Linked DNA regions of Variovorax paradoxus B4. The protein of the gene in region 2 interacts with the protein of the main gene of each other region in a pairwise test. Links are inferred from orthologs where the notes say so. Each region holds a gene or a part of one and is shown on either strand. Other genes may lie near its edges. The genes, in order: glnK, glnL and VAPA_RS12305.

Region 1 (9,310 bases), 1.6 Mb from region 2 along the record:
GAAACGCTCGCAACTTCCGACGCCAAACTTCTCGTCGACAAGGCCAGCGATCCATGGCGAGAGAAATGGCGAACGCTTGGTGAACAGGGCCATGCCAACGAAAAAGACCAGCGGCATTGCGACGACCAAGGTCGCCATTTGGGAAGACATTGGCATAGCGCAGACCATGTCGTCTGGTGCGGCGACGAAGCCGAGCATATTGCTCACAATCGTCAGGCACCATATTGAAGCGATGGCCGCTGTCGACTGCCATCCCGGCTCGCCATTTGTAGCGGAGCTCTCGCGTGTTGTCCCACCTTCAGGCACCGATGTGTTCGGTTCGGTAGCGCGCGCTACCGGTAGAAGTTCATCTCGCCTGCGTAGTGCAATGAAGCGCCACATGACCAGCGATATGAATGAGAACAGCACCCATACCCGAGCGAATGCTGCGAAGTTTCCGCGCTCAAGCTCCTCGTACTCGGCCTGCGAGATCTGCGTAGGCGCTCCGCGATTGATGCTCTCGTAGAAACGTGTGCCATCCGCGGAGGTGTGCCAGTGGCGGCTGGTCACCTTGGTGCCATCAGGGCTCTTTCCCATTCCTACCGGGATGCCCGCCCAGTTGGGGGCGGCGGCTGCAACAGAAGCGAGCGCTACGACCACGACCCATGGTGCGAAGAGTTCGCGTGGCCGAGGGCTTGCGCGGACTGATGAATCCGAATGCAGGCGACGTGCCGCCAGGGCTCCAGCTCCGAAAACCAGGAGGATGGCCACATGAACCCACATCAGGTACGGCATTGACCGCGACCATTCGACACGTGTGCAGAGCACAACTGCAATCACGCTGGTGACCAGCAAGAATGCGGACAGCCCCATCAGCAGCCGAGCCGCGCCAAGGCCCCGACGGCTCTTCTTGGCGATGGTATCCGCAAGCACTGTCATCTTGTTGTGCACACTCACGACTCGCCCTCAGATTGGAAGTTGTCTATCCGCGCGAGGTCACTTCGACGCGAAGCTGCAGTGTCAGGTCTTTTCGCGTCGGGGCGGGTCCTCGAAATGCGAGTGACAAAGGGTGGCGTCGCGTTGCGAACATGTTGGCCTGAATGCTATTCGGAATCGGGGTGGCGCGGAATCCAAGGTACCGCGAGAGCATCGGAACCCCATCACCTCAAAGCTGTGGCAGGATCCTGCCGGGGGAAGTCGCTCGTTGTGCCTTCCGATCCCATTGAGGAGCCAAGGTGTTTTCGCACGTTTTTGTGAGCGTCACCGATTTTGAGCGCGCGCTTCGCTTCTACAGCGCCGTGATGGACGCTTTGGACATTGAACTGCGGCGCATTCGGGAGTCGATCAATGCCTACTTGCAGAGCATTGCATTGAATCCCAGCCGCGCATCGGCTTGGTTCAACATGGGCGGCGTGCATTGGAACGCCGGAGAGCCGGAGGAGGCAAGTCGAGTGTGGAAGGCGGCAGTGGACAGATTTCCAGATCACGAGCTAGCGGCTTTGCTCCGCCGCGATCTCCCCTCAGTCCTTCGCTAGCGGAGCGAGTTGCCATTTGCTGGTGAAGGGTGTGCCCTGCACTTGGCCTGCCTCTGACGAGAGGTCATCGGAAGGCCGTGGAAAGATGGCCGTTCTCATTTAAACCCCGACAAAACCGCAAATTCGCATTTATTTAAATGCGTTCGCGTTTTTCGACCGCGCTTACACCGCCGCCCACCAGGGCCACGGCGCTGGATGTGTGGTGGGGCGCCGAGGTTGGCCGGTTCATCCAGCGCGCGGTCGAGAAACTGCCGGCCAGACTGGCCACGGCCGCGCTCTCCAGCGCCTCGTCGACGCTCATGGGCGGCAGCAGGCCGGCAAAGCGCTGCGCCAGCATCGACTTGCCCGAGCCGGGCTCGCCCATCATCAGCAGGCTGTGCCCGCCCGCGGCGGCGATCTCGAGGGCGCGCTTCGCGCCCGCGTGGCCCTTGACGTCGGCCAGGTCGGCATAGAGCGGCGCGGCGGCCGCGTGAACCCGGGCCCAGCCGTCCGCGGCGGGCTGCTGCTGTTCCTCGCCCTGCTGCAGCGCGGTGCCTTCGGACATGAAGCGCTGCACCACGTCCAGCAGGTGCCTGGCGCCGTACACCTCGCTGCCGGGCACCAGCGCCGCTTCCCGGGCGCTCCCGGCGGGCAGCACCAGGTGTGTCGCGATGCCGCGCGTGTGCAGGGCCAGCGCCATGGCCAGTGCGCCGCGAACGGGCCGCAGCTCGCCTGAAAGAGAGAGCTCGCCGGCAAATTCATGTCCCGCAAGGAGCGCAGGCTGTATCTGCCCGCTGGCCGCGAGGATGCCGAGCGCGATTGGCAGGGCGAAGCGGCCGGAGTCCTTGGGCAGGTCGGCCGGCGCCAGGTTGACGACGATGCTTGTTGTTCGGAAACTCCAGGCCGGCGTTCTGGATGGCCGAGCGCACCCTTTCGCGTGCCTCCCTGACCTCGGTTTCCGCCAGCCCGACGAGCGTGAAGCTCGGCAGGCCGTTCGCCAGATGCACCTCGACCGTGACACTGGCCGCTTCCAGCCCAAGCAAAGCACGGCTTTGCACCAAAGACAGGCTCATTTCTCTCTCCCTCCCCATTGTGGTGCGCCCGTTTTTGGTCGGGCTCATGCACCGCGATGCCCCATGGGGTACCGCAACTGAACACGCTTGTAACTATTTCGCCTGGGTTGCCGGTGCGGGAGCGGCCGCCGTGCCGCAGGGCAAAACGTGCACTTTGGCACGCTCCCTGCTATGAGATGGTGTCCCCCAACAATCCAACCAACTCCGAGGAGTCTCGATGATGCACCGTAAATTCGCCCAGGCAATGGCCGTGGTCGCCCTTGCCGCCCTGCCGATGCTTGCGAGCGCACAGCTCACGGGGAATGTGGCACTGACGAGCAACTACAAGTTCCGCGGCCAGGACCAGGACATGATCGGGAAGAACGACTACGCCAAGACCAAGGGCTTCAAGCCCGCCATCCAGGGCGGCTTCGACTATGCCTTCGGCGAGAGCGGCTTCTACGTGGGCAACTGGAACTCCAGCGTCAACTGGCTGCAGGGCAACAGCATCGAGAGCGACCTCTACGGCGGCTACAAGTTCAAGGCCGGCCCCTTCGACCTGGACGTGGGCGCACTCACCTACATCTACCCGGGCAACTCCATCGGCAACACCACCGAGCTGTACGGCGCCGGCACCTGGGCCGACGAGGCGATCGGCTCGTTCACCCTGAAGTACTCGCACACGGTCTCCAAGGACTACTTCGGCTATGCCGGCTACAAGTCGGGCTCGGGCCTGAAGGGCCGCAACACCGGCTACCTGAACCTGGCCTACAGCAAGGAAATCGTGCCCAAGCTCACGCTGAAGGCCGCCGTGGGCTACACCCACATGTCCAGCGACATCCGCAGCCTGGGCTACAAGAGCTACGTGGACTACAACGTGGGCGTGTCGTACGACTTCGGCAACGGCCTGGCACTGGCCGGCTCGGTGCAGGGCGCCAACAAGAAGAGCTCGTACCTCGCGCTGAGCAACCCGGGCTACGACTTCGGCTTCGGCCCCATCGGCGAGCAGTATTACTCGCCCAACAAGGCGCGTTTCATCGTTACGCTCAGCAAGACGCTGTAAACACAAGAACAAGGTGCGGCCCAAGCTGCCGCACCATTCATTCCATCCAAGAAGGAGAAAGTCATGAAGCTGGTCACAGCCATCATCAAACCGTTCAAGCTCGACGAGGTGCGCGAAGCCCTCTCGGCCATCGGCGTGCAGGGCATCACGGTCACGGAGGTCAAGGGCTTCGGCCGCCAGAAGGGCCACACCGAGCTGTACCGCGGCGCGGAGTACGTGGTCGACTTCCTGCCCAAGGTCAAGATCGAAGCGGCGGTTTCCGACGACCTCGTCGACCGCGTGATCGAAGCCGTCGAAGGCGCAGCGCGCACCGGCAAGATCGGCGATGGAAAGATTTTTGTCTACAACCTCGAGCAGGTCGTTCGCATCCGCACCGGCGAAACCGGTCGCGAAGCCCTCTGATCCAGCCCGGAAAAAAACAACCATGAAAAAACTGCTTGTTTCTCTCGCGCTCGGTCTGAGCCTGCTCACTGCAGGCACGGCGAGCTTCGCCCAGGCGCCTGCTGCCACGGCCGAGACGCCGGCGGCGTCCGCGCCCGCAGCCGCCGCGCCGGCACCCGCGGCCGCCCCGGCTGCCGCCGCTGCCGAAGCAGCGCCCGCCGCGGCTCCTGCCGCTCCTTCCTTCAACAAGGGTGACACCAGCTGGATGATGCTGTCCACGCTGCTCGTCATCATGATGACCATCCCTGGCCTGGCGCTGTTCTACGGCGGCCTGGTGCGCAGCAAGAACATGCTGTCGGTGCTGATGCAGGTGATGGTCACCTTCTCGATGATCGTGGTGCTGTGGCTCATCTACGGCTACAGCATCGCGTTCACCGAGGGGAACGCCTTCTTCGGCGGATTCGACCGGCTCTTCATGAAGGGGATCTTCGATCCGGCCACCGGCGTGTTCGCGCCCGGCGCCACCTTCAGCAAGGGCGTCTACATCCCCGAGCTGCTGTTCGCCGCCTTCCAGGCCACCTTCGCCGGCATCACCTGCTGCCTGATCGTGGGCGCCTTCGCGGAGCGTGCCAAGTTCTCGGCCGTGCTGCTGTTCATGGTGATCTGGTTCACCTTCAGCTATGCACCGCTGGCACACATGGTCTGGTTCTGGATGGGCCCGGACGCCTACACCGCCGCCAACGTGGTGGACGCACAGAACGCCAAGGCCGGCCTGATCTGGCAGTGGGGCGCGCTCGACTTCGCAGGCGGCACCGTGGTGCACATCAACGCCGCCGTTGCGGGTCTGGTGGGCGCCTACGTGATCGGCAAGCGCGTCGGCTACGGCAAGGAATCCTTCACGCCGCACTCGCTCACGCTCACCATGGTTGGCGCCTCGCTGCTGTGGGTCGGCTGGTTCGGCTTCAACGCAGGCTCGGCCCTCGAAGCCGGCACCAGCGCTGTGCTCGCCTTCATGAACACCTTCTCGGCCACCGCCGCCGCCGTGCTCGCATGGTGCATCGGTGAAGCGCTGATGCGCGGCAAGGCCTCGATGCTGGGTGCCGCCTCGGGCGCCGTGGCAGGCCTCGTGGCCATCACGCCGGCCGCCGGCAACGTCGGCCTGATGGGCGCCATCGTGATCGGCTTCATCGCCGGCTTCGCCTGCCTCTGGGGTGTCAACGGCCTCAAGAAGATGCTCGGCGCGGACGACTCGCTCGACGTGTTCGGCGTGCACGGTGTCGGCGGTATCGTCGGCGCGCTGCTCACCGGCGTGTTCAACACCCAGGCACTCGGCGGCCCCGGCCTCGTGGGCGACTGGGTCACGGCCAGCGTGGTGTCCAACGGCATCGGCGCCCAGGTCTGGATCCAGCTCAAGGGCGTGCTGCTGACCATCGTGTGGTCGGGCGTGGTGGCGTTCATTGCCTTCAAGATCGCCGACCTCACCATCGGCCTGCGTGTGTCGGAAGAAGAAGAGCGCGAAGGCCTCGACATCTCCGCCCACGGCGAGACCGCATATAACAGGTAAACCCCCAGTCTTCGCGCACTTCGTGTCGCGCGCGCCTTCCCCCTACCGGGGGCAACACCAGCGGCCCGGCAAAGCCGGTTCCGCGGTGTTTCTGGAAGAAGGCATGCGGTGCGGGGGCTGGTTATAAGAACTACACGGAACGATTTTTCAGCGAGGTCTCCTTTGGATGTTCAGCCCGCGAGCGCTTCGGCGCCAGCGGGCTTTTTTTTGCCTGCGTTTTTCCTCTGGAGCGGCGATGCCCGCCCATGCACAATTCCGGACATGTGGACCTCCATCGACAACAGCCTCTGCGAACTCGGCGAATCGCCGTTCTGGCATCCGCGGGAACGCGCCCTGTACTGGCTCGACATCCCGGGCCGCGCCGTGCTGCGCACCCGCGGCGACATCGGCACGCCCTCCGCCAAGGTCGAACGATGGGCCTTGTCCACCGAGCCCGGCTGCATGGCGCCGGCGCGCAGCGGCGGCCTCGTGATCGCGCTGCGCGACGGCATCTACCGGGCGCGCGAGTGGGGCGGTGAACTCGTTGCCATGGCGCGCGTGGAACACGACGTGCGCACCATGCGCTTCAACGACGGCAAATGCGATGCGCTCGGCCGCTTCTGGAGCGGTTCGATCAACGAGGCGAAAGACCGCGCCAACGCCGCACTCTATTGCCTCGATGCGCGCCCCGGCACCGGCGTGGCGCCGACTCTCACGCTGATGTCCAACCAGGTGACGACGGCCAACGGGCTCGCGTTCTCGCCCGATGCGCGCACCCTGTACTGGGCCGATACGCCCGCGCACCAGGTGCGCGCCTGGAACTGGGACGCCGAGGCCAACACGCTCTCGCAGCCCCGCGTGTTCCACCAGTTCGACGCCAAGCCCGAAGGCTGGACCCCCGATTCGCCGATGCTGCGCTACGCAGGCCGCCCCGATGGCGCCTCGGTCGATGCGCAGGGCCACTACTGGGTCGCGATGTTCGAAGGCGCCCAGCTGCTGCGCCTCGCACCTTCGGGCGAGATCGTGACCGCCGTTCCCGTTCCGGTCCAATGCCCGACCATGCCCTGCTTCGGCGGCGACGACCTGAAGACGCTCTTCGTCACCAGCGGCCGCAAGGGCCGTCCTGCCGCCGAGATCGAGCGGCTGCCCGCATCGGGCACGGTGATCTCGATGCGCGTCGACGCGCCCGGCCTGCCGGTCGCCTTCTTCGAAGATTGAGCGGTTCCCGCATGGCCCTGCAGCACATCCCGCCCATCCAGTGCCTGCTGACCTTCGAGGCCGTGGCGCGGCTGCGGCATGCGGGTCGCGCGGCGGACGAGCTGTGCGTCACCGCCAGCGCCGTGAGCCACCGCATCCGCCAGCTCGAGGCGCACGTGGGCTTCAAGCTCTTCGGCCGCGGCGACTTCAGCCTGACGGCCGACGGCGCGGCCTACCTCGCCAACGTGCGCACCGGCCTCGCCGCGCTGCAGGCCACGCCGCTCGGCAACGCGGCGCCGCGCGCGACGCGCCTGCGCATCGCCGTCACGCCCACCTTCAGCCGCGTGTTCCTGATGCCCCGGCTCGAGCTGTTCCGCAACATCTACCCCGACATCGAGCTGGTGCTGCAGGTGTCGATCCCGCTGCTCGACGTGACGGCCGAGCAGGCCGACCTCGAGGTGCGCTACGGCAGCGGCGCGTATGCCGACTGCGAACACCGGCTGCTTCTCGAAGAAGAGGTGCTGCCCGCCTGCAGCCCGAGCTATCTCAACGAGTTCGGCCCGTTCGACGGCTTCCGCACCGCGGCGGAGATTGCCAGCGCCCGGCTGATCCGCAGCCCCCTCGAGCCCTGGGGCACCTGGTTCGCAAGCTGCGGGATCGACCAGCCCGAGCCGCACGTCGGCTCCCAGTTCAACGACCTGGGCCTGGTCTACGACGCGGCCGCGAGCGGCTTCGGCGTGGCCCTGGTGCGCCAGAAGATGGGCGCCGCCTGGTTCGAATCGGGCCGGCTGGTGCCGCTGTCCGACCGGCCCGTGCCCTCGCCGCACCGCCACACCATCTGCTGGCAGCCCGGCACGCTCGATCGCTGGGAATGCGCGGCCTTTGCCGACTGGCTGGTGCAGGCGCTGCGCTGAACCGTTGGCCGTCCGGCGGATGGACCGTCCGGCAAAGTTCTCTCAAGCGAAGCGCAAAAAAGCTTCAACCATCCGGCGCCGCATTTCCGTAGAGTGCGGTACACCACGAGACAATCCGCCCAAGAGAAGAGGCCTTGCCCCATGAACGCGCCGCTCACCGCCGTCCAGCACGATTCGCTGCAGAAAACCGACCGCCAGTCGCAGATCGTGCGCGCCCTGCAGGCCCACCTGCCGGCGCACGCGCTCATCTGGCATGCCGAGGACACCACGCCCTACGAGTGCGACGGCCTCACCGCCTACCGGCAGCGTCCGCTGGTGGTGGCCCTGCCCGAGACCGAGGCGCAGGTGGCGGCGGTGCTCAAGACCTGCCACCAGCTCGGCGTGCCCGTGGTGGCGCGCGGCGCGGGCACCGGGCTCTCGGGCGGCGCCATGCCGCATGCGCTGGGCGTGACGCTGTCGCTCGCCAAGTTCAACCGCATCCTGAAGATCGACCCGGTGAGCCGCACGGCCGTGGTGGAGTGCGGCGTGCGCAACCTCGCCATCAGCGAAGCCGCCGCGCCTTTCAATCTCTACTACGCGCCCGATCCGTCGAGCCAGATCGCCTGCACCATCGGCGGCAACGTGGCCGAGAACTCGGGCGGTGTGCACTGCCTGAAATACGGCCTCACGCTGCACAACGTGCTGCGCGTGCGCGGCTTCACGGCGGAAGGCGAGCCCGTCGAGTTCGGCGGCGAGGCGCTCGACGCGCCGGGCCTGGACCTGCTCGCGCTGGTCATCGGCAGCGAAGGCATGCTGGCCGTGACCACCGAGGTCACCGTCAAGCTGGTGCCCAAGCCGCAGCTCGCACGCTGCATCATGGCCAGCTTCGACGACGTGCGCAAAGCCGGCGATGCGGTGGCCGCGGTGATTGCGGCCGGCATCATCCCCGCGGGGCTCGAGATGATGGACAAGCCGATGACCGCCGCCGTCGAAGACTTCGTGCATGCGGGCTACGACCTCGAAGCCGCCGCCATTCTTCTGTGCGAATCCGACGGCACCGCCGAAGAGGTGGAAGAGGAAATCGGCCGCATGACGGCCGTGCTGCGCTCCTCCGGCGCCACCGCCATCGCGGTCAGCACCAGCGAAGACGAACGCATGAAGTTCTGGAGCGGCCGCAAGAACGCGTTCCCGGCGTCGGGCCGCATCAGCCCCGACTACATGTGCCTCGATTCGACCATTCCGCGCAAGCGGCTGGCCGACATCCTGCTGGCCATCCAGCAGATGGAGAAGAAGTACAACCTGCGCTGCTGCAACGTGTTCCACGCGGGCGACGGCAACCTGCATCCGCTGGTGCTGTTCGATGCCAACGACCCCGACGAGCTGCACCGCTGCGAGCTCTTCGGCGCCGACATCCTCGAGACCAGCGTGGCCATGGGCGGCACCGTGTCGGGCGAGCATGGCGTGGGCGTGGAAAAGCTCAACAGCATGTGCGTGCAGTTCACCGCGGCCGAGAACGAGCAGATGTTCGGCGTCAAGCGGGCCTTCGATCCGGCGGGGCTGCTGAACCCCGGCAAGGCGATTCCCACGCTGCAGCGCTGTGCCGAATACGGCAAGCAGGTGGTGCGCGGCGGCAGGCTGCCGCATCCCGACCTGCCGCGCTTCTGAGAACGACGACAACAAAAACAGCA
Region 2 (9,268 bases):
TAGCTCGTCACGGCAATGGCCCAGGTGCGCCAGCGCGGCACCCGGTGGCGCGTGTGCCGCCGGCCGATGAGGTCGAAGCATCCATAGAGCGCATGGCTGGCAGTGGCAATCGCCCAGACCCCCAGGAGCAGCATCGCCGGATAGCGCTGGAGCGCGTCCCATGCGCCCGCCCAATCGACCTTGTGCGCGTGCGACAGCAGCAGGCCCAGCACCGCGACTCCCAGCAGCGGCAGCACCCATCGGCGGCAGCGGCGCCAGAGCGACGGCCTGCCCACCGGATGGCCCGCCGCCGAAAGCGTGGTCGCATCGTGGTTCATGGCGGCCTCAGGGTCGAGATCAGCGCCGGCAGGTCGAGCGGCTTGAGCAGATGGTGGTCGAACCCCGCCATCGCAATGCGCTCCTTGTCGCCGTGCTGGCCCCAGCCCGTCAGTGCGACGAGGATCAATCCGGCCAGCGCGGGATCGGCGCGCAGCCTGGTTGCCAGCTCGCATCCGTCCATGCCCGGCATGCCGATGTCGAGGATCGCGAGCCCGGGCGGCGGGCCCTCGGCCACCATGCGCAGCGCGGCATCTCCGCTGTAGGCCACGCGCGTCGAGACCCCCATCGAGCGCAGCAGCTCGCCCAGCGCATCGGCCGCATCCCTGTTGTCGTCGACGATCAGCACCGTGCCCGGCAACGACGCCGGCCAGCCGCGATCGGCCGGCGCCGGCGACTGCGGCATGCCGGTTTCGACACGGGTGAGCGGCAAGCGCACGCAGAACATCGCACCCTGGCCGAGTCCGGCACTGGTCGCCTCGACGCTGCCGCCATGGAGTTCGACCAGGCTCTTCACCAGCGTCAGCCCGATGCCCAGCCCGCCCTGCGCCGCCTTGGAGGTGCCGCTCACCTGCACGAACATCTCGAAGATCGACTTCAGCATCTCGGGCGCAATGCCGGTGCCGTTGTCCCAGACCTCGACCACGGCGTCACTGCCTTCTTCGCGCAGGACAATCCGGATCTTTCCGCCGGGAGCGGTGTACTTTGCGGCGTTGTTGAGCAGGTTGGAAAACACCTGCGTCAGGCGAACGCCGTCGCCTTGCACGACGAGCGGTTCGCCGCACAGTTCGGTGCTCAGCACATGCCTGGCACCTTCGAGCAGCGGCCGGCTCAGTTCGATGGCATCCTCGATCACCGCTTCGAGCGCGATCGCCTCCATGCGCAGCTCGATCTTGCCGCGCGTGATGCGCGAGACCTCCATCAGGTCGTTCACGAGCCGCACCATGTGGTCGATCTGCCGGCCCATCAGCTCGTAGTAGCGCCGGGCTTCCGCGGGCTCGTGCGGCTTTCGCATCAAGAGCGTGAGCGCGGTGCTCATCGGGGCAAGCGGGTTGCGCAGCTCGTGCGCCAGCGTTGCAAGGAACTCCGTCTTGCGCTGATCCGATTCGCGCAGGCCGTCGAGCAGCTCGCGCAGCTGGTACTGCCGGTTGCGCGCCCGCAGTGCCGTGCGAACCGTGCTGATCAGCGAGGCCACCCGCATCGGCCGTTCGATCACGGTGACATTGGCGAGCCGCTCCATGGCCTTGACGATGACGGGCGAGTCCGCGCCCTGGCGGGCAAGAACGAGCACCGGCAGATCGGACCACGGAGGCTGCGAGCCCAGCGCTTCGGTCAGGGCGGCCGCGGCCGGGTCGGCCAGCACTTCTTCCGCCAGCATGATGACGCCGGCGCCTTCCTGCAGCCCCCGCACGAGCTCGCACAGGCTGTCGCAGGTGTGGGCCGCGATTTGTGCGCGTGCCAATACGGCGCTAGCCATGAGGGCATCCCTGGAGGTCGCGGTCCGCAACAGGATGCGCTGCTCGACGGAAGCGGAGGGCGGGCTCACGATGCGAGCTGCACGCCGTCGGTGGGAATGGGGATGCCCGTCAGGATGCCTCTGAAATGGCGCAGCGGCTCGCCGACCCTGAGGCCTGTGGCCGTCATGGAGAAATCGCGGATGGTCCGCTCGTGCGCACCGCCGCGCTTCTTCAGCACCGAGATCGCCTGGCGCACTTCTCCGTCGAGTTCGAAATAGCGAAGCAGCACCACGGCGTCCGCCAGGTAGCTCGCATCCACGGGCGTCTGCATCTGCATGCCGATGAGGCCGTGCTGCGCGCCCACCAGCAGTGTGGCAACGCCGGCCTGCCCCAGGTAGGAAAGCAGTTCGTGCAGTTGCACGATCAGAAAGCGCTCGTCGGGCATGGCGTTGAGATAGCCATTGAGGCTGTCGATCACCACCACTGCCGCACCGCACTCCACCACCGCCAGCCGGATCAGGTGCACGAACTCGCCCGGCGACAGTTCGGCAGGGTCGACCTGCCGCACCTTGATGCGGCCGGATTCGATGTGCGGAGCCAGGTCCATGCCCATGCTCTCGCAGCGCGTACGCAGCGTGTAGATGCTCTCGTCGAAGATGAAGAGGGCCGCGCATTCGCCGCGCTGTGCCGCGGCCAGCGCGAACTGAACCGCCACCGTCGACTTGCCGGTGCCCGGCGCGCCGACGAACAGCGTGCTCGTGCCCCTCTCGAGGCCCCCACCCAGCAAGGTATCGAGCGAATCCAGGCCGCTGGGAATCCGCTCCTGCGTCAACGCCGAAGAATGCTCGGACGCGACCAGGCGCGGAAAGACGCGCAAGCCGCCGCGCTCGATCCGGTAGTCGTGGTAGCCGCCGCGGAACTGCTGGCCCCGGTATTTGCTGACGATGAGCCGGCGTCGCGCGGCGCCGTAGTCGGAGCTGATCTGCTCCAGCCTCACGACGGCGTGGGCGATGCTCTGCACCTGGAGGTCGTGCTTCATGGCCGTCATGTCGTCCAGCAACAGCACCGTGCATTGGCGGCCGGCAAAGAACTGCTTGAGCGCCAGGATCTGCCGCCTGTAGCGCAGCGAGCTGCCGGCCAGCAGGCGCAATTCGGACAGCGAATCGAACACCACGCGCGACGGCTTGAGCACATCGACATCGGAAAGGATCCTCAAGGTCGTCTCGCTGAGTTCGACCTCGGACGGATGGAACATGGTGTACTGCTCGTCCGGCTCGAGCGCGGCTTCCGACGGAAGCATCTCGCGCACCTCGATGCCGCTCAGGTCCCAGCCGTGGGAAAGCGCCACGCCCCGAAGCTCCTGGGCTGTTTCAGACAGCGTGACATACAGCACCGATTCGCCGCGCCTGGCGCCCTCGATCAGGAACTGAAGCGCGATGGTGGTCTTGCCGGCGCCGGGGGTGCCTTCGACAAGGTAGAGGCGATTGGACGTGAGCCCGCCGCCAAGAACGTCGTCGAGGCCGGGAACACCGACTTTCATCAGGCCGTCCTGCGTGGACGGCACTGCCGTGTCGTCGAGTTTCATCTCTTCCTCCGTCGTGGGGACAGCAGTCCTTTCTGCCCTGTTCTGTTTGCCATCTGCTTGCGGGAAGATTTTTACCAAGGGGTGCGGGCCCCGGGTTGTAGGGCATCACCCTTCTTCGAGACAAGACAACGCCACTGCCCCGCAGCGTCGGGCGCGGGCAGCGGGAACGGCTCATGATTTGTCGGGCGTCTTGCGTTCGGCATCACCCGGATCCTCGAGCTTCTTGTTGTCGACCTTCTTCATCAGTTCCTCGCCCTCGGTATCCCTTCCGTCCGTCGGCACGGATTCCTCCTGGGTGATCTCCGGTTCGTCGTGGGAGCGCTCGCGGCGCTTCGGCGATGGCGTGTTGTTCATGGCTGGCAACCTCCTGAATGAGCCCCGACAGTGAGATGCCTGCAGCACGAAAGCGCTCAGGCAATGGCGGCAGCGATCGTCAGCCAAGGCCGGCAATGGCGTCGGCCGCGTCGCCGGTGGCGGTGCTTTCCTTGAAATTCAGGTCGACCAGGATCTCGTCAGGGTCGATGTACATCGACAGCACGTGGCCGACGCCCTGCACGCTCGGCTCTTCCATGGCCAGGCTGCGGATGGCGCGCGCGCTTTCAGGGCGAATGACCTCCCTGATCAGCAGCCCGCGGGCCCGGCTGGCCGGCCGCGACGAACTTGGTGGCGGCAATGGCCGCGTTGGCGCCCCCGCGCGCCGTTCAGCGCTTGCCCTCAGGGAAGGCCGAGGTAGATCCGCAGATCGTCCTTGATGGTGCCCGCTGACGCGACCGCCATGCGCAGCCGGGCCTCGCTGACGCCGAACCACTTCGTCCAGTAGTCGACCTCTTTCAGGTCGGTGATGTCGATTCGCTCATCGTTCTGTGGAACGCGGATCTCCATGTCGTCCGGCATCGCGGGATCTCCAGGTTGGTTGGAGACGAAAGTTTCCCCGCCGATGGAAGCCACCATGCCAGCCCGATGCCATGGTTGATGCAGGACATGTTCTACATGCCGTGGCCTGGTGTGGTTTCGGGATGTTTCGCAGGCTGAAGCGTCACAGCCAACCGCAAAATAATTGAGGGTAAAGTGTTCGCTTGCCCGCTTGCCCGCTTGCCCGCTTGCCCGACGTGTAACCGGATTGTTCGGGTGCTTTCAAATCCATATCCTCGCGCTTTGATGAAAATAGCCACCTGGAACGTCAACTCCCTGACTGCTCGCCTGCAGCATGTGCTCGACTGGCTGATCGCCAATCCCGTCGACGTGCTCTGCCTGCAGGAACTCAAGATGAGCGACGACAAGTTCCCGCTCGATGTGCTCAAGTCGGCCGGCTACGAGGCCGCCGTGTTCGGCCAGAAAACCTACAACGGCGTCGCCATCCTGAGCCTCGCGCCGATGCGCGACGTGGCAAGGAACATTGGCGGCTTCACCGACGACCAGTCCCGCGTGATTGCAGCCACGGTCGAGACGCCGGCGGGTCCGCTGCGCATCGTGAACGGTTACTTCGTCAACGGCCAGGCGCCGGGCACCGACAAGTTCGAATACAAGATGGGCTGGCTGCGCGCCCTTCGCGAATGGCTGCGTGCGGAAATGGCCGCCCATCCGGGCTTGGTGCTTCTCGGCGACTTCAACATCACGCCGGAAGACCGCGACAGCTTCGACCCGGTGGGACTGGCAGAAACCATCCATCACACGACCGAAGAGCGCGAGCATTTCAAGGCGCTGCTCCAGCTTGGCCTGGTCGACAGCTTCCGCCTCTTCGAGCAGCCCGAGAAAAGCTATTCGTGGTGGGACTACCGGATGCTGGGCTACCAGAAGAACCGCGGCCTGCGCATCGACCACATCCTGGTGAGCGAGCCGCTGGTGCCGCGCGCAAAAGGCTGCATCATCGACCGCGTACCACGCAAGTGGGAAAAGCCAAGCGATCACGCACCGGTGGTGCTCGACCTCGACCAGGGTATTTGATGACCATGACCATCCGCACTCTCACGACGATCGCAGCGGCGCTTGCGCTCGCCGCCTGCTCGGCACTCAAACCCGCGGACAAGGCCGGCGACGGCAGTTCGCCCACCTCCGCCACCGACGAGGTGCCGGGCCCGAGGAGCGATGTGCCGACCGTGCGGCTGATCACCGCGCAGACGCCTGCCGTGCGGGCCTATCGCAAGACGGGGGCACGCCAGATCTACAAGGCCTACCCGCAGCGCATCTACAAGGGAAAGATTCCTCCGCTGGTCTATGCGGTGGTGGTGGTCGAGACCGACCTCGATGCCGAAGGCAACGTCAGGAACGTCACGTTCAGCCGCGTGCCGAGCCATGCGCCCGAGGTGCCGGGAAAGATTGCGGAACTCATCAAGGCGGCGTCGCCGCTGCCCAGCCCGGGGCGCCTGGGCGGCCACACGTACGTCGACACGTGGCTTTGGGACAAGAGCGGAAACTTCCAGCTCGACTCGCTGACGCTGGGGCAGCGCAGCCGATAGCTGCGCGAAGCGCGCCCTACTCGATGCCCAGCTCCTGGATTTTCCGGGTGATGGTGTTGCGGCCGATGCCCAGCTTCTGAGCGGCTTCGATCCGGCGGCCACGGGTGTTGGCCAGGGCCGTGAGGATCAGCCGCGATTCGAAACGGCGCGACAGCGCATCCCAGACGTCGGTGCGCCCGGCCGCGAGCAGCGCCTGGGCTTCGATCTCCAGGCCGCTCTCCCAGCTGCTTGCGCCCACCAGGCCTTCTGCGGCTTCCGGTGCAGCGCCGCTTGCCGGCGCCGCTTCGCGCTCGACGCTTGGCGACAGCAGCGGCGCGGCTTGCGCAGGCGCCGTGGCGGCGGCAGTTTCCGCGGCATGCACTTCTGCACCGGCGGCCGCGGCCATGACTTCGGGCGGCAGGTCCTTGGCCTCGATGAGCTGGGCCGGTGCCATCACGGTCAGCCAATGGCAGATGTTCTCGAGCTGGCGCACGTTGCCCGGAAAGCTGAACGAAGCAAGCTTGGCCAGGGCCGCATCGGAAATGCGCTTGGGTTCGACACCGAGCTGGCGCGCGCTCACCTGCAGGAAGTGGCGCGTGAGCGCCGGCACGTCTTCGCCGCGCTCGCGCAGCGCCGGCAGGCGCAGGCGAATCACGTTGAGGCGGTGGAACAGGTCTTCGCGGAAGCCGCCGAGCTTGACGCGCTGCTCGAGGTCCTGGTGCGTGGCCGCGATCACGCGCACGTTGGCCTTGACCGAGTTGTGCCCGCCCACGCGGTAGAAATGCCCGTCGCTCAGCACGCGCAGCAGGCGCGTCTGCAGATCGAAGGGCATGTCGCCGATCTCGTCGAGAAAGAGCGTGCCGCCCTCGGCCTGTTCGAAGCGGCCGCGCCGCATGGTCTGCGCGCCGGTGAAGGCGCCGCGCTCGTGGCCGAAGAGTTCGCTCTCGAGCAGGTCCTTCGGAATCGCGGCGGTGTTGATGGCCACGAAGGGGCCGTTGGCACGTGGCGAATGCTTGTGCAGCGCACGCGCCACCAGTTCCTTGCCCGAGCCCGACTCGCCCGTGATGAGCACGGTGACGTTGCTTTGCGAGAGACGGCCGATGGCGCGGAACACGTCCTGCATGGCGGGCGCCTGGCCCAGCATTTCGGGCGCGGCGACCATGCGCTCCTCAGCCACTTCCTCGCGCTGGCTCTCGTCGACGGCACGGCGGATGAGCTCGACGGCGCGCGGCAGGTCGAAGGGCTTGGGCAGGTATTCGAAGGCACCGCCCTGGAACGCCGAAACGGCGCTGTCGAGGTCGGAAAACGCCGTCATGATGATGACGGGCAGGCCGGGGTGCTTGGCCTTGATCTTGTCGAGCAAATCGAGCCCGGAGCCGCCGGGCATGCGGATGTCGCTCACCAGGACCTGGGGGCCCTGCTGTTCGTCGTCGGCGGCGAGTTCGAGGGCGGCCAGCACCTCGCGCGCGTTGGTGAAGCTGCGCGTGGGCAGGTCTTCGCGCAAAAGGGCCTTCTCCAGCACGAAGCGGATCGATTGGTCGTCATCAACTATCCAGATCGGCTTCATGCATCTCCTTGTTGCCGTGGCTGCTAGGGCAGCGGTATCAATATCTTGAAATCGGTTCGGCCCGGGACGCTGTCGCACTCGATCACGCCGTGATGCTGTTGCACAAAAGTTTGCGCAAGCGTCAACCCAAGCCCAGTTCCGCCTTCCCTGCCCGATACGAGCGGATAGAAGATGCGGTCCTTGATCGTGTCCGGCACACCCGGTCCATTGTCGATGACATGCAATTCCAGTGCCAATCGATACCACTGCTTGTTGAATATCACCTGTCGGGCGATGCGCGTCTTGAAAGTGATCTGTGCATCGCCCGCGGCGCGGCGCTCGGCCAGGGCCTGCGCCGCGTTGTGCACGATGTTGAGCGTGGCCTGGATGAGCTGCTCGCGGTCGCCGCGGAATTCGGGAATCGACACGTCGAAGTCGCGCTCGATGTGCAGGTCGCGCGGAAACTCCGCAAGAATGACCGAGCGCACGCGCTCGCAGACTTCGTGGATGTTCACGTCGCCCACCACGTGCGGGCGCCGATGCGGTGCCAGCAGCCGGTCGACCAGTGTCTGCAGCCGATCGGCCTCGTGAATGATGACTTGCGTGTACTCGATGAGGTCGCGCGACTCGACCTCCATCTGCAGCAACTGCGCCGCACCGCGGATGCCGCCGAGCGGGTTCTTGATCTCGTGCGCGAGATTGCGAATGAGTTCCTTGTTCGCCTGCGCCTGGTCGAGCAGGCGCTCTTCGCGGTCCTGGCGCACCTGCTGCTCGAGCGGCGACATCTCGATGATGAGTTCGCCCTGTTTGTCGCCCTGGGCCAGCGTGACCTGCACGGGCATCAGCTCGTGGTTGACGCGACGCAAGAAGGCTTCATAACGCAGCGTGGCGAAGTCGTTGCTGCGTGCACCATCGATGGCCGTGCGGAGCACGTGCGGCTCGTGAAAGCAGGCACCGAACTGAGAGCCTTCGAGCGTGCGGCGCGACGTGCCCAGCGCGTCTTCGAGGGCCGCGTTGGCAAACAGCACCGAGCCGTTGGTGCTGACCACCGCAATCAGCGTGGACAGCAGGTCGAAGGACTGAAAGCGCGGAGTGGCGCCGGCCGCCTTCTTCCCGAACGCCATGTTCTTACTGCTTGGCCGGCAGGCGGCCGAGTTCGCGGCGAATGCCCGCGATGTCGCTCTCGTTGCGGGCCAGCTCGGCCTTCATTTCAGCCACGCGGTCGAGGTACTTCTGGTAGTTGCGGCCTTCGCTGCCCTGCTTCTCGGGCTCGCCGTTGTTGTATTCCTTCTTGAGCTCCGCCTGGCGGGCCTCGGCCTTCTTGAGCTCGGACTCGAGCACCGAGCGGGCTTCGCCGTCGCGGGCGCGCTGGTCGACGCCTTCGACGCGCGGGCTGCCCGCGGGCGCGCGGGACGCCGCCGGGGCGGAACTGCCCCCGGCAGAACCACCGCCCGCAGGCTTGGTGCCCTGCACGACCGTGACGTTGCCGCCTTCCATGACCTTGCAGCCCTTTTGCTGCGCGATGGTCGAATTGTTGGTGTATTCATTGCCGCAGCGCCACACGCGCTCCTGGGCGGACGCGGGCAAGGCGGCCAACAATGAACCGGCCAGGAAAATGAGAGAAGCAGTCTTCATGAGAATCGGTGATGGCGCGACAAAGGCGCATTTTCCTGCAATTCGACTCCACTGGTGACAAGATGTTCCGCGCCAGCAAAAAGGACGGCCGAGGCCGTCCTTTTCGAGTTCATCCCAGCAACACCGCGGAACCGGCTCTGCCGGGCCGCAGGTGTTGCCCCCTCGAGGGGGAGGCGGCTACACGAAGTGAGCCGCTTCGGGGGTGGGCCAATTACAACGAGTAGTACATGTCGAACTCGACCGGGTGGGTCGCCATGCGGAAGCGCGTGACTTCCTGCATCTTCAGTTCGATGTA
Region 3 (9,421 bases), 780 kb from region 2 along the record:
GGCGGGTGATGCCCACGGTGTCGCATTCCTGGAAGGCATCCAGGCCGATGGCGGCGGTGGGTACCTGACCCGAGATGATCACCATCGGGATCGAGTCCATGTACGCCGTGGCGATGCCGGTGACCGCATTGGTCAGGCCGGGGCCCGAGGTGACCAGCGCCACGCCGACCTCGCCGGTGGCACGCGCATAGCCGTCGGCCGCGTGGACGGCTGCCTGCTCGTGGCGTACCAGCACGTGCTGGATGGTGTCCTGCTTGTAGAACGCGTCGTAGATGTACAGAACCGCGCCACCGGGGTAGCCCCAGATGTACTGGACGCCTTCGGCCTGCAGTGCCTTGACCAGCACTTCAGCGCCCATGAGTTCTTGCGTTGGGTTGCCGGCGCCAGAGGACGCGGCTGCTGCGGAAGCGAGTTCCGCCTTCGAGATTTCCATGATCAACCTTTGGAGTTTTTTCGGGAACGAAAAACCTTGGGTGCCCCTTGCCAGCCCTTGTGGGGCCGCGCCAGGACTTGAGGCCAAAGCCATGAGCGGACTGATGTTCCGCCGGACCGTGACCCGTTTGCCTTTTGACTTGCAGCGCGGATTATGACATTGATGGGCTTGCCGCCGCGCAAAAATCCCCATGAAAAGGCACGGGGGCATAATCCGCGGCAGAAAAACATAAGCGCTTCCCGATACCCCCATTCCCCACGCGGCGCCCGCGGCGCCCCCTCTCGCTTGGCCACTGAACAAGAACTTTCCGACTTTCTGAAGAGCGTCGAACGGCGCGCTTTCAAGCGCTCGGTCTACCACGTGCGGGACGAGGAAGCGGCACTCGACATCGTGCAGGACAGCATGATGAAGCTGGCGCAGCACTACGGCGACAAGCCGCAGGAAGAGCTGCCGATGCTGTTCCAGCGCATCCTTTCGAATTGCACGCTCGACTGGTTCCGCCGGCAGAAAACCCGCCGCGCCCTGTTCTCCAACCTCGGCGACTTCGAATCTGCCGGCGACGACGGAGATTTCGATCTGCTGGAGAACTTCGTCTCGCCAACCGACTCCAGAGAAACGGAGAGTGCCGAGGACACGACCCGCCGCGCCCAGGTCTTCCACGAGATCGAAGAACAGATCGCAGCTTTGCCAGGTCGTCAACGCGAGGCTTTCCTGATGCGTTACTGGGAAGAAATGGATGTGGCGGAGACGGCCGCTGCAATGGGCTGCTCCGAAGGCAGCGTCAAAACCCATTGTTCGCGGGCCGTACACGCCCTGAGCAAGGCGCTCAAAGCCAAGGGAATTTCGCTATGAACACTAAGGTTTCAACCTCTTCTTTTGCTGCCGAGGATCAATTCGGCCAGCGTGTCGCTGCGCGGCTGTCCGACGGCAGCCGGGAGCTGCCGCACGACATCGGCGAGCGGCTGCGGGTGGCGCGCGCGCAAGCCGTTGCCATGCGCAAGCAGTCGCCCCAGTTGCGGGCAGCTTCGGTGGTCATGCAATCCGGGCATGTGGCAACAATGGGCGGCGGCTGGTGGACCCGCATCGGTTCGGTGGTGCCCCTGATTGCGCTGGTTGCGGGGCTGATCACCATCAGCGTGCTGCAGGACGAAGACCGTGCCAGCGAACTGGCGGAAGTCGATTCCGCACTGCTCACGGGCGATCTCCCTCCGGCCGCCTACACCGACCCTGGTTTTGCCCAGTTCCTCAAGGCCGACGGCGCCTCTGACTGAGTCCCGTTGAACGAATGCGACGCCCTTCCGCCTCCCGCACCGCTACGCCCCGCCCGCTGCGCCCGCCAACGTCGGGCGCAGTCATTTGGGCGGGCGCGCTCGCCGTTGCGCTGTTCGGCCTGACACTCGCCAGCGCCCAACCTCGTTCCGAGCCGCTCAAATCTGCCGGCGGTGCCGCGCAAGCGGCAACGGCTTCGGCCTCGGCTTCGGCTTCGGCTTCGAAGACCGCTCCAGCGACCAAGCCATACTGGAGCGAACTCACCGCGGAGCAGCAGCAGGCGCTGCGGCCGCTCGCGTCGCACTGGCACGCCTTGAACCCGGGGCACAAGCGCAAATGGCTGGCACTGTCACGCAATTACGCGAACATGTCGGCCGATGACCAAACCACCCTGCACAGCCGCATGATCGAATGGGCAGCCCTGAGCAATCAGCAGCGGGCCCAGGCGCGCCTCAATTTTGCCGAGGTGAAGCGCGTCCCTGCCGACGAACGCAGGGCCAAGTGGGAGGAGTACCAGGCCTTGAGCGCGGAAGAAAAGCGCCGGCTGGCGGAGCGCGCCCCCGCCAAGCCGCGCGGTGCCGCCATTCCGGTGCGTCCTGTTCCAGCCCAGAAACTCGTGACGGTGCCGGCCGTGACGCCTGCGGGGCAGCACACGCCCCGCATCATGCTGGCCCCGCCTGCAACGCCCCTGCCAGCCACGGCGCCTGCCGCCGCCATCATGGTGGCTTCGCCGCCGGAGCGCGTCCCGTCCGTCGTGTCCACGCCCTCCCCGTCCGACGCGTCCGCCGCCGCGTCGCAGCCGGTTCCGGCCGAGGCGCAGGTACCCATGCCATCGGCTGCCGCCCAGGTTTCGCCGCCATCGTCCGCTTCCAATCCTGCAGGCCGTGGCGCCGAGCAGTCCTCGCCCCCCTGATCCCCAAGGTTTCGATGGCTTCAAATTCTTCCGAATTCTCGGAATCGAATCCCTCCTCATCGCTCGCAGATACTCCCCCCAGCGCTCCTCTTCTGATAGTGCCCGGCTTGTGGCGACGCATGGCATGCTGGCTGTATGAGGGCATGCTGTTGTTCGCGGTGGTGTTCGTTGCAGGCTGGCTGTTCAGCACGCTCGGCCAGATGCGGGACGCCATGGATTCCCGCCGGCACTTGCTCCAGGCCTTCCTGTTCGTGGTGTTCGGCGTCTATTTCGTCTGGTTCTGGACCCGGGGACAGACGCTGGCCATGAAAACCTGGAACATCCGCATCGTCGATGCGCAAGGGCGCCCCCTCACCCAGGGCCGGGCGCTGGCGCGCTACCTGCTCAGCTGGATCTGGTTCCTGCCGCCGCTGGCCGCCATCGCACCTTTCAAGCTTTCGGGTGGAGAATCCACGGTGCTGATCTTCGGATGGGTTGCCGTCTGGGCATTGCTGGCGCGCTTTCACCCCGAGCGCCAGTTCTGGCACGACGCCTGGGCCGGTACGCGGCTCATAACCTCCAAGCCGATGAGCCGCCGATGAGTGCCTTGCCCAAGCTTCCCGACCCCGCCGTGAACCCGCAAAAGGCCCGCAAGGGCCTGGAGCGCGTGTGGCATGCAACCCTGATCTCGCTGCACGGCCTTCGGGCAGGCTGGAGCGAGCCGGCCTTTCGCCAGGAAGCCATCATGGCCATCGTGATGATTCCGGCTGCCTTCTGGCTCGGCCGCAGCTGGATCGAGGTGGCCCTGCTCGCCGGCAGCGCCATCCTCGTGATGATCGTCGAGCTGCTCAACACCGCGGTCGAAGCCGCCATCGACCGCATCGGCCCCGAATGGCACGACCTCTCCAAGCGCGCCAAGGACATGGGAAGCGCCGCCGTGCTGCTGTCGCTCACCCTTTGCGGGGGCATCTGGCTGGCGGCGCTGTGGCAGCACTTCGCGTCATGAAGACGCCCGCCGCACGAGGCATGATGGCGGCATGAATCCTGAATTTTCGATCTGTGTGTATTGCGGCTCGCGACCCGGCGAGCGAGTTGAATTCTCCAAGGCCGCGGAAGCGGTCGGCCAGTGGATCGGCCAGCACCGCGGCCAATTGGTCTACGGTGGCGGACGCACCGGCCTGATGGGCACGGTGGCCGAAGCCACCCGCAACGCCGGCGGCCGGGTGGTCGGCATCATTCCCAAGGCGCTGGTCGACCGGGAACTGGCCAATCCCCTGTGCGACGAGCTCCACGTGGTCGACACCATGCACGAACGCAAGGCCATGATGGGCGAGCGCGCCGACGCCTTCGTCGCGCTGCCGGGCGGCATCGGCACCTTCGAGGAATTGTTCGAGATCTGGACCTGGCGCCAGCTCGGCTACCACGACAAGCCCACCGGCATTCTCAATACCGCCGGCTACTACGACGGCCTGCTGGGCTTCCTGGCGCACAGCGTGCGCGAGGGCTTCATGGGCGATTGGCAGATGAACCTGATCCGCACCGGCACCAACCCCACCGAACTGCTCAGCGCGCTGCGCGCCGAAGTTCCCCTGCACCCGCGCGCCGACCGCCTGGCCGAAAACCTGTAGCGTGCAGCCTGGGGGCGAGCCCCTTCAAACGGCGTTTTCGTTTTCCTCGCCGGTGCGGATGCGCACGATGCGTTCCACGCCGGTGACGAAGATCTTTCCGTCGCCGATCTTGCCGGTGCGTGCGGAATTGACGATGGCTTCGATGCAGCGCTCCACGTCGCCTTCATTCACGACCACTTCGACCTTCATCTTGGGCAGGAAGTCGACCACGTATTCCGCACCACGGTAGAGCTCGGTGTGCCCCTTCTGGCGCCCGAAGCCCTTGACCTCGGTCACTGTGAGACCGGTAACGCCCACTTCAGCCAGGGCTTCGCGTACGTCCTCGAGCTTGAAGGGTTTGACGATGGCGGTGATCTGCTTCATGGTTTTTGCGCTCCGGCGGTTTCGTTGAACTTGCTGGTGATAGGGTAACGCCAATCCTTGCCGAAGCTTCGATGGGTCACCCGAATGCCCACAGGCGCCTGGCGCCGTTTGTATTCGTTGATCTTGATGAGCCGCGCAACCCGCTCGACCACCGCACGCTCGTAGCCGGCGGCAATGATCTCGTCGATGCCCTCGTCGTCCTGCATGTAGCGTGCCAGGATTCCGTCGAGGACGTCGTAGGGCGGCAGGCTGTCCTGGTCGGTCTGGTCGGGCCGCAGTTCGGCACTCGGGGGCCGCGTAATGATGCGCTCGGGAATCGGCGAGGCACCAGTGCCGTACGGGTCATGGGCATTGCGCCAGCGGGCCAGCGCGAACACGGTGGTCTTCAGCAGGTCCTTGATCACCGCGAAGCCGCCCGCCATGTCGCCATAGAGCGTGCAGTAGCCGGTGGCCATCTCGCTCTTGTTGCCGGTGGTGAGAACGATCGAGCCGAACTTGTTCGACAGCGCCATCAGCAGCGTGCCGCGGATGCGGGCCTGGATGTTTTCCTCGGCCGTATCCTCGGGCAGGCCCTTGAACTCCCCGGCCAGCGCACCCTTGAACGATTCGAAGGTGTGCTTGATCGAGATCTCGTCGTAGCGCACGCCCAGGCGGCTTGCCATCTCGCGCGCGTCGATCCAGCTGATGTCGGCGGTATAGGGCGAAGGCATCATGACGGCGCGCACCTTGTCCTTGCCGAGTGCATCGACCGCGATGGCAAGCACCAACGCCGAATCGATGCCCCCGGAGAGCCCCAGGATGGCGCCGGGAAAGCCGTTCTTGCCGATGTAGTCGCGCACGCCCAGTACCAGTGCATCCCACAGCTGGGCTTCCGCTTCGCGCGGCACGGCGATGGCCGAAGGTTCCGCCACGACACCGATGCCCTGCGGCGAGCGCTTCAGTTGCATGAAAACCAGCCCCTCCTTGAAACTCTCGGCCTGCATGGCGGGGGCGCCGTCAGCCTGCAGCGCAAAGGATGCGCCGTCGAAGACCACTTCGTCTTGCCCGCCCACCAGGTGCGCGTAGACCAGCGGCAGGCCCACGGCGCGGGCGCGGTCGGCCATCCGCGCCACGCGCTCGCCCTCCTTGCCGACGTGATACGGCGAGGCGTTGATGACGGCCAGCACCTCGGCGCCCGCCGCTCGAGCCAGTTCGGCTGGCTCGTCGAACCAGGCGTCTTCGCAGATCAGCACACCCACCGAGACGCCGCCGGCCTCGAACACGCAGGTGCCCTGCCCCGGCGTGAAGTAGCGGCGCTCGTCGAACACCTGGTAGTTCGGCAGTTCGCGCTTGGCGTAGGTTTCGAGGATGCGGCCTTCCTTGATGACGCTGGCGGCGTTGTAGCGCATCTGCACCGCCACCGAGCGGCTTCGCAGGCTGCCGCCCGTCGGATGCCCCACCACCACGACCATGTCTTTGAGGTCGGCCAGTGCGGCGGCAATGCCTTTCACGGCATCATCGCAGGCTTCGGTGAAGGCGGGACGCAGGAAAAGGTCCTCTGCCGCATAGCCGGCAATCGAGAGTTCGGGCGTCAGCAGAACACGCGCACCTTCGGCGTGGGCCTGGTGCGCGGCATCGACGATTTTTCTCGCGTTGCCGGCGAGGTCGCCCACCACAAAATTGAGTTGCGCGATGGCGAGCTTGAGCGTCATACGGAAGGAAGAAAAAGGCTTGAACGATTATGTCATTCGGGTGGTGGCGTCGCTGTCGGACCTGGAGCCGAAAGCATGGAACGCGCTGCTCGCGGCCGAGGCGCAGCCGTCGCCCTTCATGCGCTACGAATACCTCGCGGCTCTGCACGACAGCGGCAGCGCCTCGCCCGAAAGCGGCTGGATGCCGCAGTTCATTACCCTGTGGCGCGGCGAGCAGCTGCGGGCGGCCTGCCCGGCCTACATCAAGACCCATTCCTATGGCGAGTATGTCTTCGACTGGGCCTGGGCCAATGCCTACGAACAGCACGGGCTCGCCTACTATCCCAAGGCAGTGGTGGCGGTGCCATTCACGCCGGTGCCCGGCGCACGCCTGCTGGCCCGCGATCCGCAAGACCGCACGCTGCTGGTGCAGGCATTGGTGGCCTGGTGCAAGAAGGAAGAACTCTCGTCGCTGCATCTGCTGTTCGGCGCGGACGCCGACATTGCCGCCTGCACCGAAGCGGGCCTGATGCTGCGCAATACGGTGCAGTTCCACTGGACGAATGCCGCCCCGGGGGAATCAGGCGAAACAGCCGGCTACGTGGACTTCGAATCCTTTCTCGCCAGCCTGTCCCACGACAAGCGCAAGAAGATCCGCCAGGAGCGCCGCAAGGTGGCTGAGGCCGGCGTGACCTTTCGCTGGTCACGCGGCGCCGACATCGCCCGATCGGACTGGGATTTCTTCTACCGCTGCTATGCACGCACCTATCGTGAGCACGGCAACCCGCCCTACCTTTCACGCGACTTCTTCCAGCGCATGGCCGACACCATGCCCGAAGCCTGGCTGCTGTTCGTCGCCGAGCGCGAGGGAAAGCCGATTGCCACGAGCCTGATCGCGCTGTCCACGCACGGGGACGAGGCGCTGGTGGCCTACGGCCGTTACTGGGGCGCCGTGGAGCGCGTCGACTGCCTGCATTTCGAGGCCTGCTACTACCAGCCGCTGGCCTGGTGCATTGCGCACGGCGCCAGGCGCTTCGAAGGCGGCGCGCAGGGCGAACACAAGATGGCGCGCGCATTGATGCCGGTGAAGACCACCAGCGCCCACTGGCTGGCACACCCCGGCTTCGCCGACGCGGTCGAGCGCTTTCTCGAGCGCGAGGGCGAAGGCATCGAGAACTACATGGACCACCTGGGCGAACGCAGCCCCTTCAAGGCGGGCTGAGCGGCTGCGAACGCGTGCAGGGCCGAGCGATTACTTCTTGTAGGCAGCGATGCCGTCGACGACTTCCTTCTTGGCCGCGTCGATGCCTTCCCAGCCCAGCACCTTGACCCACTTGCCGGCTTCCAGGTCCTTGTAGTGCTCGAAAAAGTGGCTGATGGCCTTCAGGCGCATCGGGTTCACGTCGTCGACCGACTTCCAGTGGCTGTAGATCGGCAGCACCTTGTCGGTGGGCACGGCCAGCACCTTGCCGTCGACGCCGGCTTCGTCTTCCATCATCAGGATGCCCAGCGGGCGGCACGGCACCACGACGCCGGGCAAGAGCGGATACGGCGCGATCACCAGCACGTCGACCGGGTCGCCGTCGCCAGAGAGGGTCTGCGGCACGTAGCCGTAGTTGGCCGGATAGTACATCGCGGTCGTCATGAAGCGGTCCACGAAGATCGCGCCCGATTCCTTGTCGACTTCGTACTTGATCGGGTCGGCGTTCATCGGGATTTCGATCACGACATTGAAGGCGTCGGGGATGTTCTTGCCGGGGGAGACTTTGTCGAAGGACATGACGTTTTCGAGTAGTTGAAAAGTATGAGGAGAGATGGGGACAAACCCGGAGTTTACTTTCCGTGTCACGGCCCGGTCGCACGCGCTCTCGTTTTTGCCTGTAAATTGCACCCGTTGGCCAATCGGCTCCGCACCTCGGTGCTGCGAGCTTCGAGGAAGCAACGCGACGGAAAACCTGGGTCCCGTACGCGTTGCGCGCAGGACCCATGCTGTCCGTCTCCACAAGTCACAACGAACGAATGGAGAAGCAAAGCATGATCGGCAACACCCCCCTGATACTCGCCATCGTCTGCGGCCTCGTGGCCGTGGGCTACGGTTTCTGGGCTCGAAGTTGGATTCTCGCCAAGGATCCCGGCAACGCGCGGATGCAGGAGATCGCGGCAGCCATCCAGGCCGGCGCATCGGCCTACCTCGCCAAGCAATACACCACCATCGCGGTGGTCGGCGTGGTCCTGGCCATCCTCATCGGCCTGTTCCTCGACGCAACCACGGCCATCGGCTTCGTGGTGGGAGCGGTGCTTTCGGGCGCCTGCGGCTTCATCGGCATGAACGTGTCGGTACGCGCCAACGTGCGCACCGCGCAGGCGGCCACGCAAGGCATCGGCCCGGCGCTCGACGTCGCGTTCCGCGGCGGCGCCATCACAGGCATGCTGGTGGTGGGGCTGGGGCTCCTGGGCGTCTCGGTCTTCTACTGGTTCCTGGCGGGCAACGGCAACCTCACGCCGGACCGCAGCCTCTCGGCCATCCTCAATCCGCTGATCGGTTTTGCCTTCGGCTCCTCGCTGATCTCGATCTTCGCGCGGCTGGGCGGCGGCATCTTCACCAAGGGCGCCGACGTGGGCGCCGACCTGGTGGGCAAGGTCGAAGCCGGCATTCCGGAAGACGATCCGCGCAACCCGGCCGTCATTGCGGACAACGTGGGCGACAACGTCGGCGACTGCGCCGGCATGGCGGCCGACCTGTTCGAGACCTATGCCGTCACCCTGATCGCCACCATGGTACTGGGCGCGCTGATGGTCACGGCCGCGCCGCTCAACGCGGTGCTCTATCCGCTGGCACTGGGCGGTGTGTCGATCATCGCCTCGATCATCGGCTGCTTCTTCGTCAAGGCCTCGCCTGGCATGACCAACGTGATGCCGGCGCTCTACAAAGGCCTGGCGGTCGCGGGCATCCTGTCGCTGATCGCGTTCTGGTTCGTCACGAGCTGGATCATCCCCGACAACGCCATTGCCCCGAGCGGCAGCCAGCTCAAGCTGTTCGGCGCCTGCTTCGTGGGCCTGGCGCTGACGGCCGCGCTGGTGTGGATCACCGAGTACTACACCGGCACGCAGTACAAGCCGGTGCAGCACATCGCACAGGCCTCCACCACGGGCCACGGCACCAACA

Evidence for each region.
Region 1: the proteins of glnL (region 2) and glnK interact in binary tests that used the Escherichia coli proteins (3 or more experiments, as listed by UniProt). The link is inferred for Variovorax paradoxus B4 from one-to-one orthologs.
Region 3: the proteins of glnL (region 2) and VAPA_RS12305 interact in binary tests that used the Escherichia coli proteins (3 or more experiments, as listed by UniProt). The link is inferred for Variovorax paradoxus B4 from one-to-one orthologs.

What each region holds. Positions count from the first base shown.
Region 1 is NC_022247.1:292,432-301,741, forward strand. What follows is about bases 2,453-5,340. They hold glnK (P-II family nitrogen regulator), read left to right. Parts: upstream 2,453-3,671; coding sequence 3,672-4,010; downstream 4,011-5,340. Other genes in these bases: VAPA_RS01355 (TorF family putative porin), read left to right, coding at 2,784-3,608; VAPA_RS01365 (ammonium transporter), read left to right, coding at 4,033-5,340. Also shown: VAPA_RS34370 (hypothetical protein), read right to left, coding at 1-936; VAPA_RS01345 (tetratricopeptide repeat protein), read left to right, coding at 1,215-1,514; more of VAPA_RS01365, read left to right, coding at 5,341-5,553; VAPA_RS01370 (SMP-30/gluconolactonase/LRE family protein), read left to right, coding at 5,815-6,750; VAPA_RS01375 (LysR substrate-binding domain-containing protein), read left to right, coding at 6,762-7,643; VAPA_RS01380 (FAD-linked oxidase C-terminal domain-containing protein), read left to right, coding at 7,785-9,287. UniProt on the Escherichia coli protein: Involved in the regulation of nitrogen metabolism. Regulates the activity of its targets by protein-protein interaction in response to the nitrogen status of the cell.
Region 2 is NC_022247.1:1,875,551-1,884,818, reverse strand. Bases 6,423-9,268 are described here. They hold glnL (nitrogen regulation protein NR(II)), read right to left. Parts: upstream 8,463-9,268; coding sequence 7,383-8,462; downstream 6,423-7,382. Other genes in these bases: glnA (type I glutamate--ammonia ligase), read right to left, coding at 9,185-9,268; VAPA_RS08585 (hypothetical protein), read right to left, coding at 8,467-8,973; ntrC (nitrogen regulation protein NR(I)), read right to left, coding at 6,423-7,359. In the rest of the region: VAPA_RS08630 (lysylphosphatidylglycerol synthase domain-containing protein), read right to left, coding at 1-317; VAPA_RS08625 (hybrid sensor histidine kinase/response regulator), read right to left, coding at 314-1,792; VAPA_RS08620 (ATPase domain-containing protein), read right to left, coding at 1,858-3,357; VAPA_RS08615 (hypothetical protein), read right to left, coding at 3,529-3,711; VAPA_RS35085 (hypothetical protein), read right to left, coding at 3,791-3,928; VAPA_RS08610 (DUF3606 domain-containing protein), read right to left, coding at 4,072-4,251; xth (exodeoxyribonuclease III), read left to right, coding at 4,516-5,301; VAPA_RS08600 (hypothetical protein), read left to right, coding at 5,307-5,813; more of ntrC, read right to left, coding at 5,830-6,422.
Region 3 is NC_022247.1:2,654,616-2,664,036, reverse strand. Bases 2,917-5,915 are described here. They hold VAPA_RS12305 (P-II family nitrogen regulator), read right to left. Parts: upstream 4,586-5,915; coding sequence 4,247-4,585; downstream 2,917-4,246. Other genes in these bases: VAPA_RS12300 (NAD+ synthase), read right to left, coding at 4,582-5,915; VAPA_RS12310 (LOG family protein), read left to right, coding at 3,632-4,222; VAPA_RS12315 (diacylglycerol kinase), read left to right, coding at 3,193-3,600; VAPA_RS12320 (RDD family protein), read left to right, coding at 2,917-3,196. Also shown: VAPA_RS12340 (acetolactate synthase 3 catalytic subunit), read right to left, coding at 1-433; VAPA_RS12335 (RNA polymerase sigma factor), read left to right, coding at 719-1,285; VAPA_RS12330 (DUF3619 family protein), read left to right, coding at 1,282-1,704; VAPA_RS12325 (DUF3106 domain-containing protein), read left to right, coding at 1,719-2,615; more of VAPA_RS12320, read left to right, coding at 2,630-2,916; more of VAPA_RS12300, read right to left, coding at 5,916-6,276; VAPA_RS12295 (GNAT family N-acetyltransferase), read left to right, coding at 6,296-7,477; ppa (inorganic diphosphatase), read right to left, coding at 7,508-8,035; VAPA_RS12285 (sodium-translocating pyrophosphatase), read left to right, coding at 8,290-9,421. UniProt on the Escherichia coli protein: P-II indirectly controls the transcription of the glutamine synthetase gene (glnA). P-II prevents NR-II-catalyzed conversion of NR-I to NR-I-phosphate, the transcriptional activator of GlnA. When P-II is uridylylated to P-II-UMP, these events are reversed.